DNA from 3 places in the Brevibacillus sp. RS1.1 genome. Region 1 is predicted to be linked to each of the others. Evidence: riboswitches for the same ligand, from Rfam matches in the RefSeq annotation. Region 1 holds a riboswitch; each other region holds the start of a gene.
The links. Region 1 has a riboswitch for lysine ahead of HP570_RS10350 (amino acid permease). Riboswitches for the same ligand answer to the same signal wherever they lie in the genome.
Positions count from the first base shown of each region.

Region 2: another riboswitch for lysine. It lies ahead of dapD (2,3,4,5-tetrahydropyridine-2,6-dicarboxylate N-acetyltransferase); the one in region 1 lies ahead of HP570_RS10350 (amino acid permease).
Region 3: another riboswitch for lysine. It lies ahead of HP570_RS07505 (aspartate kinase); the one in region 1 lies ahead of HP570_RS10350 (amino acid permease).

Region 1 is NZ_JABSVA010000002.1:1,014,905-1,019,127, reverse strand. Features, by position in the region: gene HP570_RS10355 (hypothetical protein) at 1-654, opposite strand, end outside; gene HP570_RS10350 (amino acid permease) at 873-2,321, opposite strand; lysine riboswitch at 2,436-2,621, opposite strand; gene HP570_RS10345 (DinB family protein) at 2,706-3,200, opposite strand; gene HP570_RS10340 (CGNR zinc finger domain-containing protein) at 3,369-3,926, shown strand; gene HP570_RS10335 (inositol monophosphatase family protein) at 3,958-4,223, opposite strand, start outside.
Region 2 is NZ_JABSVA010000001.1:924,680-928,902, reverse strand. Features, by position in the region: gene HP570_RS04315 (hypothetical protein) at 40-234, shown strand; gene HP570_RS04310 (EcsC family protein) at 248-1,102, shown strand; gene HP570_RS04305 (GNAT family N-acetyltransferase) at 1,077-1,625, opposite strand; gene HP570_RS04300 (flavodoxin) at 1,694-2,134, opposite strand; lysine riboswitch at 2,275-2,464, shown strand; gene dapD (2,3,4,5-tetrahydropyridine-2,6-dicarboxylate N-acetyltransferase) at 2,556-3,266, shown strand; gene HP570_RS04290 (aspartate aminotransferase family protein) at 3,281-4,223, shown strand, end outside.
Region 3 is NZ_JABSVA010000002.1:413,721-417,943, reverse strand. Features, by position in the region: gene uvrC (excinuclease ABC subunit UvrC) at 1-1,780, shown strand, start outside; lysine riboswitch at 1,883-2,069, shown strand; gene HP570_RS07505 (aspartate kinase) at 2,301-3,542, shown strand; gene HP570_RS07500 (YslB family protein) at 3,593-4,045, opposite strand.

The sequences.
Region 1 (4,223 bases):
TGTGATCCAGTCTGGACGATGTTGCAGCTTTTTGACGAATTGAATCAGCATGCTTACTTTCTCTGTTGGATTGGTTGTGGCCGCTTGCATTTTTTTGTAGGCTTCTGGGTCATACCGCTCCATCAGCTTGGATGGATTAACATAGTCGTTCGGCGCCCCTTGTGGTTTTTGCGGAAGCTCTACGTAGCTGACACTGCCAGTTGCAGGGTCAACCTTTCGTGTTTTGGCAACACCTGCGAGCAGATGGAGGGTATCCAAAAATTCAGCAGCATTTTTCTCATCAGCCATGTATTGGTCTGCCAAATATTTGCCTTGGGTTAAACCGACTTCTACCAAAGCAGCTCTTTCTTCATCGGTGTAGGTGGATTGGGAGTTGAAAAAGTTTTGCTCCAGGATGTGGTCAAAGGCTTTGCGAGCCTCGGGTGGCTTATCTGCGAAAATTTTATCCAAACGCTCATTAATCTCAGTGCTAAAGAAAAATTGGACGCTGTGATGTTCGATGGCATCAGCAGGTAGCTCGCGTGCCTTGTGTGAACGAAGGTCTACCGTATCGGGCTTGGGCAATCCCAGACTAGTTCCCGTCACCATTTTAGGTGCAGTTTGGCTAGTTGGGAGCTGGGGGGTTAGGTAGCGGGAATACGATTGGATTTGCATGTTCTACTCTCCTCACATGGATTCATGTTCAGTCGTGAAGGCAGGAGATCATGTTTACCTTTTATCAGATGACTAGTATGAGTTGTGAGAACGGAAGGAAACGGATCTCAATTGCTTCTTTTCTATACTATCGGCTATTGTGGGGCGGTTTTTAATAGGTTGGCAAACATGAAAAAGGACTCCCGTTTAGATCACGGGAATCCGAAATTTTTCTTCGATTATTTCGTGTATTCATCCATGCTGAAGTCAACTTGTTCAAGAGGGACGACCTTGGTCTTCTGGCTGATTTTATAAGCGAGCCAAATGAGTAAGAAGAGTGGCAGGCCAATGTAAGAGACCAGGACGCCATACCAGTCAACCGTTCCCCCGATGAATGCGGAGTAGTTTTGCCCAAAAATAACGATACAGCAAATGATGAAGGCAAAAATCGGTCCAAACGGGAACCACTTTGCCCGATAAGGCAATTCGCTTAAGTCTCGGCCCTGAGCGATAAACGCTTTGCGGAAGCGGTAGTGACTAATGGCAATTCCCAGCCAAGCGATGAAGCCTGACATACCGGACGCATTCAAAAGCCATACGTACACTTCGCCATCCCCAAACAGAGAGGACAGAAAAGCAAGGGCGCCGATGAGCGCAGTCAAGATCAATGCATTGATTGGTACACCGTTACTTGTTACTTTTGCGAACCATTTTGGTGCTTTTCCTTCTTTCGCCAAGTTCCACAGCATGCGTGTAGATGCGTACATGCCAGAGTTACCAGCAGACAATACAGACGTGAGAATAACCGCGTTCATGACGGATGCTGCAAAAGCAAAACCGGCATTTTCAAATACTATCGTAAACGGACTGATCGCAATATCCGTAAGGTCGCCACTGATCAGATTTGGATTATCGTATGGAACCAGCAACCCAATGATCAAAATAGCGAGGATGTAGAAGAGCAGGATGCGCCAAAAAATTTGACGGATGGCCTTCGGAATATTGCGGGCAGGGTCTTCGCTTTCCCCAGCTGCTACACCAACCAGCTCTGTTCCTTGGAAAGAGAATCCGGCAATCATAAAGACACCGAGCAGGGCCATGAAGCCGCCATTGAATGGCGCGTCGCCTTTGGTGAAGTTTTGGAAGCCAACTGCTTGACCACCCATAATGCCAAAAATCATCAACACACCGACAATAATAAAGATGATAACCGTTACTACTTTAATCAAGGCGAACCAATATTCAGATTCTCCATAGGCTTTCACAGACAGGAGATTCAAGGCAAACAGCAATCCGAGGAACAAAGCGCTCCACACTATCGCTGGGGTATCCGGGAACCAATATTTCATAATGAGTGCAGAAGCTGACAGCTCGACGGCAATGGTAATCGCCCAGTTGTACCAGTAGTTCCAACCGAGAGCAAAGCCGAGAGATGGATCGACGAACCGTGTGGCATACGTCGAAAACGAACCGGAAACAGGCATAAAGGCTGCCATTTCCCCCAAGCTGGTCATTAAAAAGTAAACCATGATACTAATAGCGAGATAGGCGACTAAAGCTCCACCTGGTCCGGCGGAATGAATCGAGCCTCCACTCGCGAGAAACAATCCCGTCCCAATCGAGCCGCCGATGGCGATCATCGTCAGGTGTCGGGCTTTCAAACCACGTTGCAATTGATTTTGTGACATAAGCTGCTTGCACGACCTTTCTTGATTTTTGAGAAGGAAGGTCGGAAATTAAAAAACCGCCATAGCCAAAAAAAATGGCATAGGGCGGTATCATCCAATCCCCACCAAGCCTTCACTGAAGATAGCTCACCACGTTTGCTTGGCATGCAAACGTGACAGTTCTGCCCCTTTCGAGTACAGCCCCAACCCAATCGCACAGAGACGCGATATGAGCTTCGGCGGATTTTCCTTACCTGGAGTCATTGATTTTCTCTGAATCTCGTACAGGATGATATAAAAGCCGCGACCTCTATCCCCACCGTGAAAGATGAGGATAACATGTATGAAATTATGTGATTTAACAACTATAAAGGATTGTTCGGGATTAATCAATGTGAAATTTTGTTATTCAAATGAGCGTCTGGCGGGCCAGGAGCCTTGCAGCTTGCGAACTTGGACGACTTGTCCCGTATGAAACGCATCATGCAAGACAAGACTCATTACGTTTTGGTAAATGGGTGTATAGGTAGCCATCTGGTTTAACTCTTCATCCGTCAGCAAGGAAAGCTGTTCATGAATGTGGCGGTGGACGCTTTCCATTTTCAAGAGGGTAGCTTGCCAAGCGTCTTCGTCAGCGGGACCACCGGATGGGGTGAAGGTATCATCGTTCGTCTCCGCGGAGCCAGGGAATTCGGTGCCCAAAAGACGATGCAAGAGGCGTTCTTTGTAATAAAGAAGGTGGCTGACGTTTTCCCAGATGGTGTTGGCTGCTTCTCCCACAGGGCGCCAGCTAGCCTCCGCTGCTGATATCCCGGAAAGCGCTTCTTTTAGGGGTGGATACCAGTCTTCCTTGTCATACGCACATTCCCATCCGTGCAAAAGCAATTCCTTCCGATTCATACGCTTCCTCCTCGTCTGTGAAACAGATTGATGAAACGCTATAATAGCAATAAGAAATGAAGTTGTAACTGGTTAATCTAGTTACGGTGGTTACGAATAAAGATTACCATATCCTGTATGGTCATACAAGAGAGAAAAATGAAGGGTTTCGTCAGGAGAGTGGATGACATGGACTGGCTTTGTATCGATTTTTTAAATAGTGATTGGCGGGATTGGCGCGGTTCTGGTCGTTGGGAAAATCGCCTAGAGAACCAGGAATGGCTGTCATCCTTTTTGCAAACATACAACCTAACCGCTCCGCTGCCGATGAATGAGGCGTATGCCGCGTCTCTTTTGCAATTACGGGAGCGTTTGAGACGTATGCTGGAAGCCGTTGTCCGTGGAGACCGATTCCAAGAGGAGGACCTTGCGGAATTGAACAAAGTGTTGGCTCTCGCCCCTTTTCATATACAGGTGTTGTATGTGGATGAGGAGGGCGGCTACAGGCAAAAGCAATCCAGTCAAGCAGAGGGATGGCCCCTCGTCATGGCACAAATTGCGGCTTCTTTCGCGGAGCTGCTTGCCCCGCAGCATCTGGAGCGAATCAAAATATGTGACAACGAGGATTGCCGCTGGGTGTTTTATGATGAAAGCCGCAACCGGGTGCGCCGCTGGTGCGATGACAAAATGTGCGGAAACCTGATGAAGGTGCGCCGTTTTCGTGAGCGGAAAAAGGAGAAAGGGTGATGCGCATAGGCTCACCCTTTTTATCTGTTCGTTATGAAGCTGGGGTCAATTGGATCAGCTGAGGGTAGATGGTCGAGCCCGCTGCTACGATGCCTGTGCTTTTCCAGCAAAAATCATTCCCCTGTGTATCCGTAATTTTGCCTCCGGCTTCCTGGACCAGAAGGGCACCAGCCAGCCAATCATACACCCCTTCACCGTATTCCCAGTAACCGTCGAGTCGTCCGCACGCCACATAGGCCAGATGGAGTGATACCGCGCCTTGCATGCGGATGGCAAAAGCTTCTGGCATCACTCGCG
Region 2 (4,223 bases), on a different contig from region 1:
TTGGCATGGGGGTTTTCGACTACAAGGGGAGGAAGTTCTGTGACAAATGAACAGAAGGTAATCTTGGAAAAGTTCGGCTTTCGGATCGAAGGAGAGCAAGTGAAACATTTGAAGCTGGGGATCGTAAGAAATATAAAAGAATTCGTCTGCCACGCCACGCCAGAAGAGTTGCAGGACTATATCAAGTCCATCTTGCGCAACCAATGTCAGTGGAAGCGAGGAGAATCTGAGTGAGCAGGCAGGGAGGTTGTTGGGGTTGAAAGAGTCTAGGGAGACATTGGTTACGGCCTTACGCGAAGTGGAGGACTGGGAGAAGGATCAGAACGACTTGTGGTTCTGGGAAAAGCTTGGCAGACTTCCTTTTGTTCTCTTGGATCGGATTACGCCTGCATTTGTTCAGGAGAAGCTGGGAAAAGCCGTAGATGAAATGGCAGCCTTTCTCGAGACAGGTGGGACTTATTTGGTGCAGGATGAATCAATATACAAGCGGTTTGACAAACGGTTAGAGGGATCCGGTACTTCTGTAATTGGCAAGGAGGAGATTGCTGCTGTACCGCTTACAATCATGAATGATGTCGCAATGGAGCTGAAGGATTCACGTGCGAATTTTGCCACAGTGCAAGGTGCGACGACTGGCTTCGGGGGGATATTTACCCTCGCGATCGATATCCCGCTATTGATGGGGACATCCCTAAAAGTATTACAAGAGACGGCGCTTGCCTATGGCTATCGACCGGAAGAGAAGAGGGAGCGGCTGTTTGTCGTCAAATGCTTGCAATTTGCTTCATCAGACATCGTAGGGAAAAAAGCGATACTCGCTGAGCTCTCCCGCTTTGATGAACCAAGTGCGCAGAGAGAGGTAATGGCACAATTGCAGGGATGGCGTGAAGTCGTGGTTACGTACACAGAAAACTTCGGGTGGAAAAAGTTATTTCAAATGGTGCCTATTGCGGGTATTTTGTTCGGAGCGTATTTGAATCGCTCAACCGTAAAGGATGTCGCCGAAGCGGGGATGATGCTGTACCGCAAACGGCGCATCCTGGAGCGGCTGCGCGAGATTGAAAAGAGCAAGGAGATTACACAGACCACTCCTCAGCAGTAAGAGCGTAGATGAGATGGTCCTCCCATACACCGTTAATTTGCAAATAGCGTAACGATAGCCCTTCCTGGCGAAACCGGTTTTTCTCCAAGACACGAATGGAAGCTTGGTTGCGAGGCATGACAGCCGCTTGTACCCTGTGTAGCCCAACATCCGTTAGAGCAAAGCGAAGGGCAAGATTTACAGCTAGTGTTGTATAGCCTTTGCCATTGCAGGCCTGATCCATGAAGTAGCCAATCGTCGCATTTTGCCATGCGCCGCGTGCGACATTCGACAACGCTACACGTCCAATCATCTTTTCGGATTCCCGGGAGAATACACCAAAAGCATAGGCAGTACCACGTTCAAAATCATTCTGTGCTTGTGAAATCTGTTCTTGCTGTGCTGGAAGGGTCAGAAATGAAGCGGGGCGGATCGGTTCAAATGGTTGGAGAAATTCATGATTACGCAGCCGAAGCTCTAGGAGCTCGGCTGCGTCTTGTTGGTGGAGAGGTCGTAACAGAATCTCGTCTGTATGTAGTGACATGAGATCAATCCTCCTTAAAAAGTTGGATTGATAGTATAGCATGTGCCAGAGTATTTGGGAAACATCGATTAGCCGAGCAATTCAGCAAACGATACCCCGAATGCTTTGCAAGTTTCCACTTCTTTTGCTGTAGGAGAAAGCTCGATTTTCAAACCTTCCAGAGGAGTTTCTGCGCCACGCTCACTCGCCTTTTTCAGCAAAATATCAACAGCTGCACCGACATGCTCGTAAGCGGAATCGCAAGAGCCAAAAGCAACAACCTTTTTCCCACTAAGGTCAATATCGTCCATCTCCTCATAGAAATCCAGGCATTCATCTGGGAGTTCGCCATCGCCCCATGTGTAGGCACCAAGCAAGATTCCGTCGTAAGCCTCGAGTTCTTTTGCATTCGCGTCCATTACTTCTTTTATCTCCAGCTCAGCACCAGTTGAACGAATACCTTCTGCAATTGCTTCAGCAATTTCCTGTGTATTCCCTGTCATGCTCGCGTATACCATCAAAATGCTCATAAAACGTAAAACCTCCAATTAGATAATGAGTATCATTCTCACAAATAAAATTAATGAAAATGAGAATCGTTGTCAATAACTTTTTTCATCTTGCCACGTTTCATTGATTTTGGTAGAGTTAAATAAAATTAATATAATGTACACTAAATAGAGGTGCGCCGAAGAAGAGTAAGCCTTTTCGCAATCTGCCAGGGGGCAGGAGAAGGAAGAAAGGCTAAAGCGCCGAAGCTTATGCTATGCCCCTACGTAGCACAGGCTGGGGTGTTTCATGAAAAATGAACATCCTGTCACAAGGGACCTTACATCTTTTTGTGGAGCGCTATTTATGATTTGCTTACGTAGTATCAAAAGCAATGAGATAGCGAATGCACTCATTGCTTTTTTTGATTTACCATGCTGTTATTTTGAGGAGGATGTAACAATGAACATGATGGATGCTAACGAAATTATCGCGTTTATTCAAAAAAGCGAAAAGAAAACACCTGTGAAGGTATATGTGAAAGGGAACCTGGAGGGAATCGACTTTGGTGCGAGTTCCAAAGCCTTCATTACTGGTCCGACTGGTGTTGTTTTTGGTGAGTGGAAAGAGATTGAGCCAGTACTCGCTGCTAACGCAGACAAAATTGAAGATTATGTAGTAGAAAGCGATCGTCGCAACTCCGCTATTCCGTTGCTGGATACAAAAGGGATTCAAGCGCGTATTGAGCCAGGCGCTATTATCCGTGACCAAGTGACAATCGGTAACAATGCGGTCATCATGATGGGTGCTTCCATTAACATCGGTGCAGTGATCGGTGAAGGTACGATGATCGATATGAATGTTGTAGTAGGTGGACGTGGAACCATCGGGAAAAACTGCCACATCGGCGCTGGATCGGTTATCGCAGGCGTTATCGAGCCGCCGTCTGCACAGCCAGTTGTTGTCGAGGATGATGTTGTCATCGGAGCAAATGCTGTCATTCTGGAAGGTGTACGCGTAGGAAAAGGTGCTGTTGTTGCAGCAGGTGCTGTCGTCATTGAAGATGTACCTCCATACGTAGTAGTTGCGGGAACACCTGCACGTGTGATCAAGCAAATCGATGAAAAAACTCGTTCCAAGACAGAGATCAAGCAGGAGCTACGTCAGCTGTAAGGGAGAGAGTGCACATGGACTGGCGTTCGCTCGATGAACAATATATCGTCTCCTCTTATAAAAGAATTCCGATTGCCATAGAGAAAGGCGAAGGAAATTACTTGTACGATACGAACGGGAAGAGTTATCTCGACTTGTTTACTGGACTCGCGGTAAACGTTTTGGGGCATTCTCATCCGCGCATTGTACAGGCTCTGCGTGAGCAGGGAGAGCGCTTCTTGCATATTTCCAATGTATTTTTAAACAAGCCGGCTATCCGATTAGCGGAGCGTTTGGTTGCAAACAGCATCAGCGGTAAGGTGTTTTTCACCAACTCTGGTGCGGAGGCCACAGAGTCTGCGATCAAGCTGATTCATAAATGGACGAAAAACGAGGGAGCAGGTCGTGAAGGCATCGTTGTTTTACGCAACAGCTTTCACGGGCGAACACTTGGAGCAGTACGTCTGACGAGGCAGGCTCACGTCTATCAAGACTTTCCTCAGCCAGCTTTTCCTGTTTATGAACTGGATGTGGAGGACACGGCAGGATTGCGAGCGATTTGCCAGGAGGCAAGACCCGCTGCAGTCCTTATGGAGCCAGTCTTGGGTTCCGGCGGTGTCGTGCCACTAACAGAAGCGTTCTTGCGAGAGGTAGCTGCCATCTGTGAACAAGAAGGCATGCTCTTTGTCATGGACGAAATCCAGACAGGAATGGGCAGAACAGGAAAGCTGTTTGCTTATGAGCATGCAGGCGTAACGCCAGACCTTATCCTATTCGCCAAAGGCATAGGGGGAGGGCTTCCACTCGGCGGTGTCATCGCTGGTCCAAAGCTGATGAACCAGTTCAAACCGGGGGATCACGGAACGACATTTGCACCATCGCCATTGTCTGCTGCCCTGGGGAATGTCGTGTTGGACGAATTGCTTAATCCAGCCTTCATCGCTCATGTAGAAGAAGTGATTGCGTACCTGTGGTCGG
Region 3 (4,223 bases), 600 kb from region 1:
GAACAGCTCCTTAAAAGATAAACTGGCCGTCCTGCCAGATAAACCAGGCTGCTACCTGATGAAAAATGCGAACGGGGAAATCATTTACGTCGGAAAAGCCAAGGTGCTGAAAAACCGCGTCCGCTCGTATTTTACAGGCAGTCATAACGGGAAGACGCAGCTGTTGGTCAGTGAGATCGTGGACTTTGAGTACATTGTGGTATCCTCAGCGATTGAGGCGCTTATCCTCGAGTGTAACCTTATCAAGGAGCACGACCCGCGATACAATGTCATGCTTCGCGATGACAAGACGTATCCATACATCAAGATTACGAATGAGGCGCAGCCACGTCTGGAGATTACCCGTAAGGTATTAAAAGATAAAGCTAAGTATTTCGGGCCCTATCCGAATGCCGGAGATGCCTCCGAGGTGAAGAAGCTGCTGGATCGGCTCTATCCGTTGCGAAAATGTCGCAATATGCCCAAGCAGGTTTGTCTTTACTACCATTTGGGACAATGTCTTGCGCCCTGTGTGTACGAGGTATCGGCAGAGGAAAACCAGCGTTTGGTGGATCAAATCAGCCAGTTCCTCGATGGTGGCCATGAGGAAATGAAGCAAACCCTCACGGAAAAAATGCTGCAAGCCGCAGAAAACATGGAGTTCGAACGAGCCAAGGAATATCGTGATCAGATCAAGAGCATCGAAGCCGTAATGGAGAAGCAGAAGATCACGTTCACCGATACGATAGACCGCGACATTATCGGGTTTGCTGTGGAAAAAGGCTGGATGTGCATCCAGGTGTTTTATATGCGAAAAGGGAAGATGATCGAGCGTCAGACGACCTCCTTTCCATACTATGGAAGCGAAACCGAGGACTTCATGTCTTATGTGAGCCAGTTCTACTACGACAAGCAAAATGCGCTGCCAAAAGAAATACTGCTCCCGCAAGAGAGTGAACCAGAGCTTTTGAGTGAGTGGTTGGGCATCAAAGTCCATGCTCCGAAAAGAGGCAAAAAACATGAGCTCGTGAAGATGGCTACCGAGAACGCACGTATTGCTTTGCAGGAGAAGTTCGCGCTGATGTCCAAGGACGATGCTCGTACGGTCCAAGCAGTACACAATCTCGGTCACATTTTAGGGATTCCGGTTCCTCATCGAATTGAAGCGTTTGACAACTCCAACATTCAGGGAACAGAGCCAGTGTCTGCGATGATTGTGTTTACAGACGGTCGCCCTGACAAAAAGGAATACCGCAAATTCAAGATCAAAACCGTAGAGGGACCAGATGATTACGGCTCCATGCGCGAAGTCGTTCGCCGTCGTTACTCTCGTCTGCTGAAAGAAAACCAGCCAATGCCCGACCTGATTGTGATCGATGGTGGTAAAGGCCAAATCAGTGCAGCTATGGACGTGCTGGAAAACGAGCTAGGTCTCTATATTCCTGTCTGTGGTCTGGCGAAGGATGAGAAGCACCGCACTGCTCAGCTCATGTACGGAGATCCGCCAGAGCCTGTAAATCTTAGACGTGATAGCTATGAGTTTTATTTGTTGCAGCGTATCCAGGATGAAGTCCACCGTTTTGTTATTACGTTCCACAGACAATCCCGGACAAAAACGATGCTTTCCTCGCAGTTGGATGAGATCCCGGGTATTGGTGAAAAGCGGCGCAAGCTGTTGTTCTCTCATTTTGGCTCGTTGAAAAAAATGCGCGAGGCGACCGTTGAAGACTTCCGCCAATTGGGAATCGGCGACAAGCTGGCAAAAGAAATCATCGGGCATCTGCGTAAGCTGGACACATAGCCAGTGTGACTTTTGGAACAACCTTTAAAAAGGAATTGATCCATTTTTAGACTCATGATATAATCCGATTCAAACAGAATAGTTAGCCTCACTTCCATTATGGAGTGAGGTAGAGGCGCGAAAACCAAGAGTACCACCCTGAGATCGGGTATCTGTGAAGGGTCGGGAAAGGGGAATTCGCCGAAGTGTGGGGGGAAACCCGCTTTTCTCCATGCTGGGTCTGCGTTGAACAAATGCAGGACTGTCATCTGCACAATGACCAATTGTCAGATGGAGAGCTATCTCACGGTGTGTCAATGTGAGTTTTGATGGTGATAACTGTCAATCTTCGTTGTCCGCGTGTATTGGGAGGGAGGAACCGGTATGTCGAAACAGTAGGCAGCGGCAGGTCTTATTCCTTGTCGGTGCCTTTTTTGTAAAATAAAAATGCAAGACTTTTCCTTATAGAGAGAATAGTGAAAAACCATACGATACGAGATAAATACCAATATTGGATATGAGAAAAAGGGAGAGAAGCCGCATGGGGTTGATCGTGCAGAAATACGGAGGCACCTCTGTAGGTACCATTGAGCGAATTTTACGAGTTGCGGATCGAATTATCAGCTATAAAGAGGAAGGGCATGATGTGGTAGTTGTTGTTTCTGCAATGGGGAAATCTACTGACGTGTTGGTAGACATGGCCAAGCAGATTAGCGCATACCCATCTGAGCGTGAAATGGATATGCTGCTGACCACGGGGGAGCAGGTATCGATCGCGCTTTTGTCGATGGCCTTGCATACAAAAGGCTACGATGCCATTTCTCTTACGGGCTGGCAAGCTGGAATCACCACAGAGGCGATTCACGGAAGAGCACGGATCAAGCAGATTGATCCAGAACGGATTCAATCCGAGCTCAGTCGTGGTCGTGTGGTGATCGTGGCAGGATTCCAAGGGATCAGTGACGAAGGGGAAATTACGACGCTCGGCCGCGGTGGATCGGATACATCTGCGGTTACACTCGCAGCCAGTTTGAACGCTGAGAAATGCGAAATCTTTACGGACGTGTCCGGGGTGTATACAGCTGATCCGCGAATGGTTCCAGCTGCGAGCAAGCTGGATACGATCTCGTATGATGAGATGCTGGAGCTGGCGAACCTCGGTGCAGGGGTTCTTCATCCTAGGTCAGTTGAGGCTGCGAAAAAATACAAGGTAAGGCTGGTCGTCCGCTCTAGCTTTACTGCCGAAGATGGTACGTACGTTGAGGAGGTTGCCAACATGGAAACAGGAAGAGTAGTAAGTGGAGTTGCACACGATGAAGATGTAGCCAAAATCACGGTTGTCGGCATGCCTGCCAAGGTCGGGACGCTCTCCCGTCTGTTCAATACGCTGGCGGACAATCAGGTGAATGTCGATATTATTATCCAAAGCTCTTATGATGCTACTGTTACAAATATTTCCTTTACAGTTGCAGCGGATGATCTGAAAAAAGCACTGGATACGCTGGACAGAAACAAAGACGAGCTTGGCTTTGAAAAAGTCGATTTCGAGGAAAGCTTGACCAAAGTATCCATTGTCGGCTCTGGAATGATCAACAATCCAGGGGTAGCTGCCGAAATGTTCCGCGTTCTGGCAGAAAAAGAAATTTCTATTAAAATGGTATCAACTTCTGATATCAAGGTTTCTTGCGTCATTCCAGCAGCTTTGACAGAGCTGGCTGTTCGCAGTCTTCATTCGGCCTATGGTCTGGATGTTGAAGAAACCGCGGTTGTGCACGGAGTATAAAAAGATAAGATGCTCCCTCTCCCTTCTTATAGGTAGAGGGGGCATTTTGTTCATGACGCCACTTGTACAGAGATGCGTATGTCTAAAGGGCTTTCCATTTCGATTTTGCTGAACGCTTCTTTTTCTTTCCACTGCTCAATCATACCTGCGATGATCCCGGCTTCAAAGGAAAGACTGCAACCTAGTCTTTCTATAGACTGATAGCTAAAAATGGAATGATTGAGTGAATAGACGATCGTTTGCTCGTTCTCCTCGAGGACGTCTAGCTGACCTAATCCAAGCCGAATAAAAGGCATAATCGGGCCTGCTGCAGATTGAATGGGGATTTGGCGGCCCATATTTTTTCCTATCCAATAGAGAATATGGTTCTCACTATCGCCTAGCAGGGTGCTAGTAAGCGTTTCGCGTAGAAGATGATAGCCAAGATAGGGCATATTCATTCTCTCTGCATAGGGAATGGTCTCTGGCGGCAATAGTGCTGCAAGCTGATCCTTCTCTTTCATATGTGCTTCCCTCCTGTCTTTACTAGATTATGAGGAGGGACACGCATTCATGACATCGGAATAGAAAAAATAGCTGGACTAAACAAAGTTATTCTATCAATGTATTTAGTACATTGATTGTCTTGACGCTCTGTGTCGACAAGAGTACAATTGGATTTGGTCATAGTTTTGCCCAACT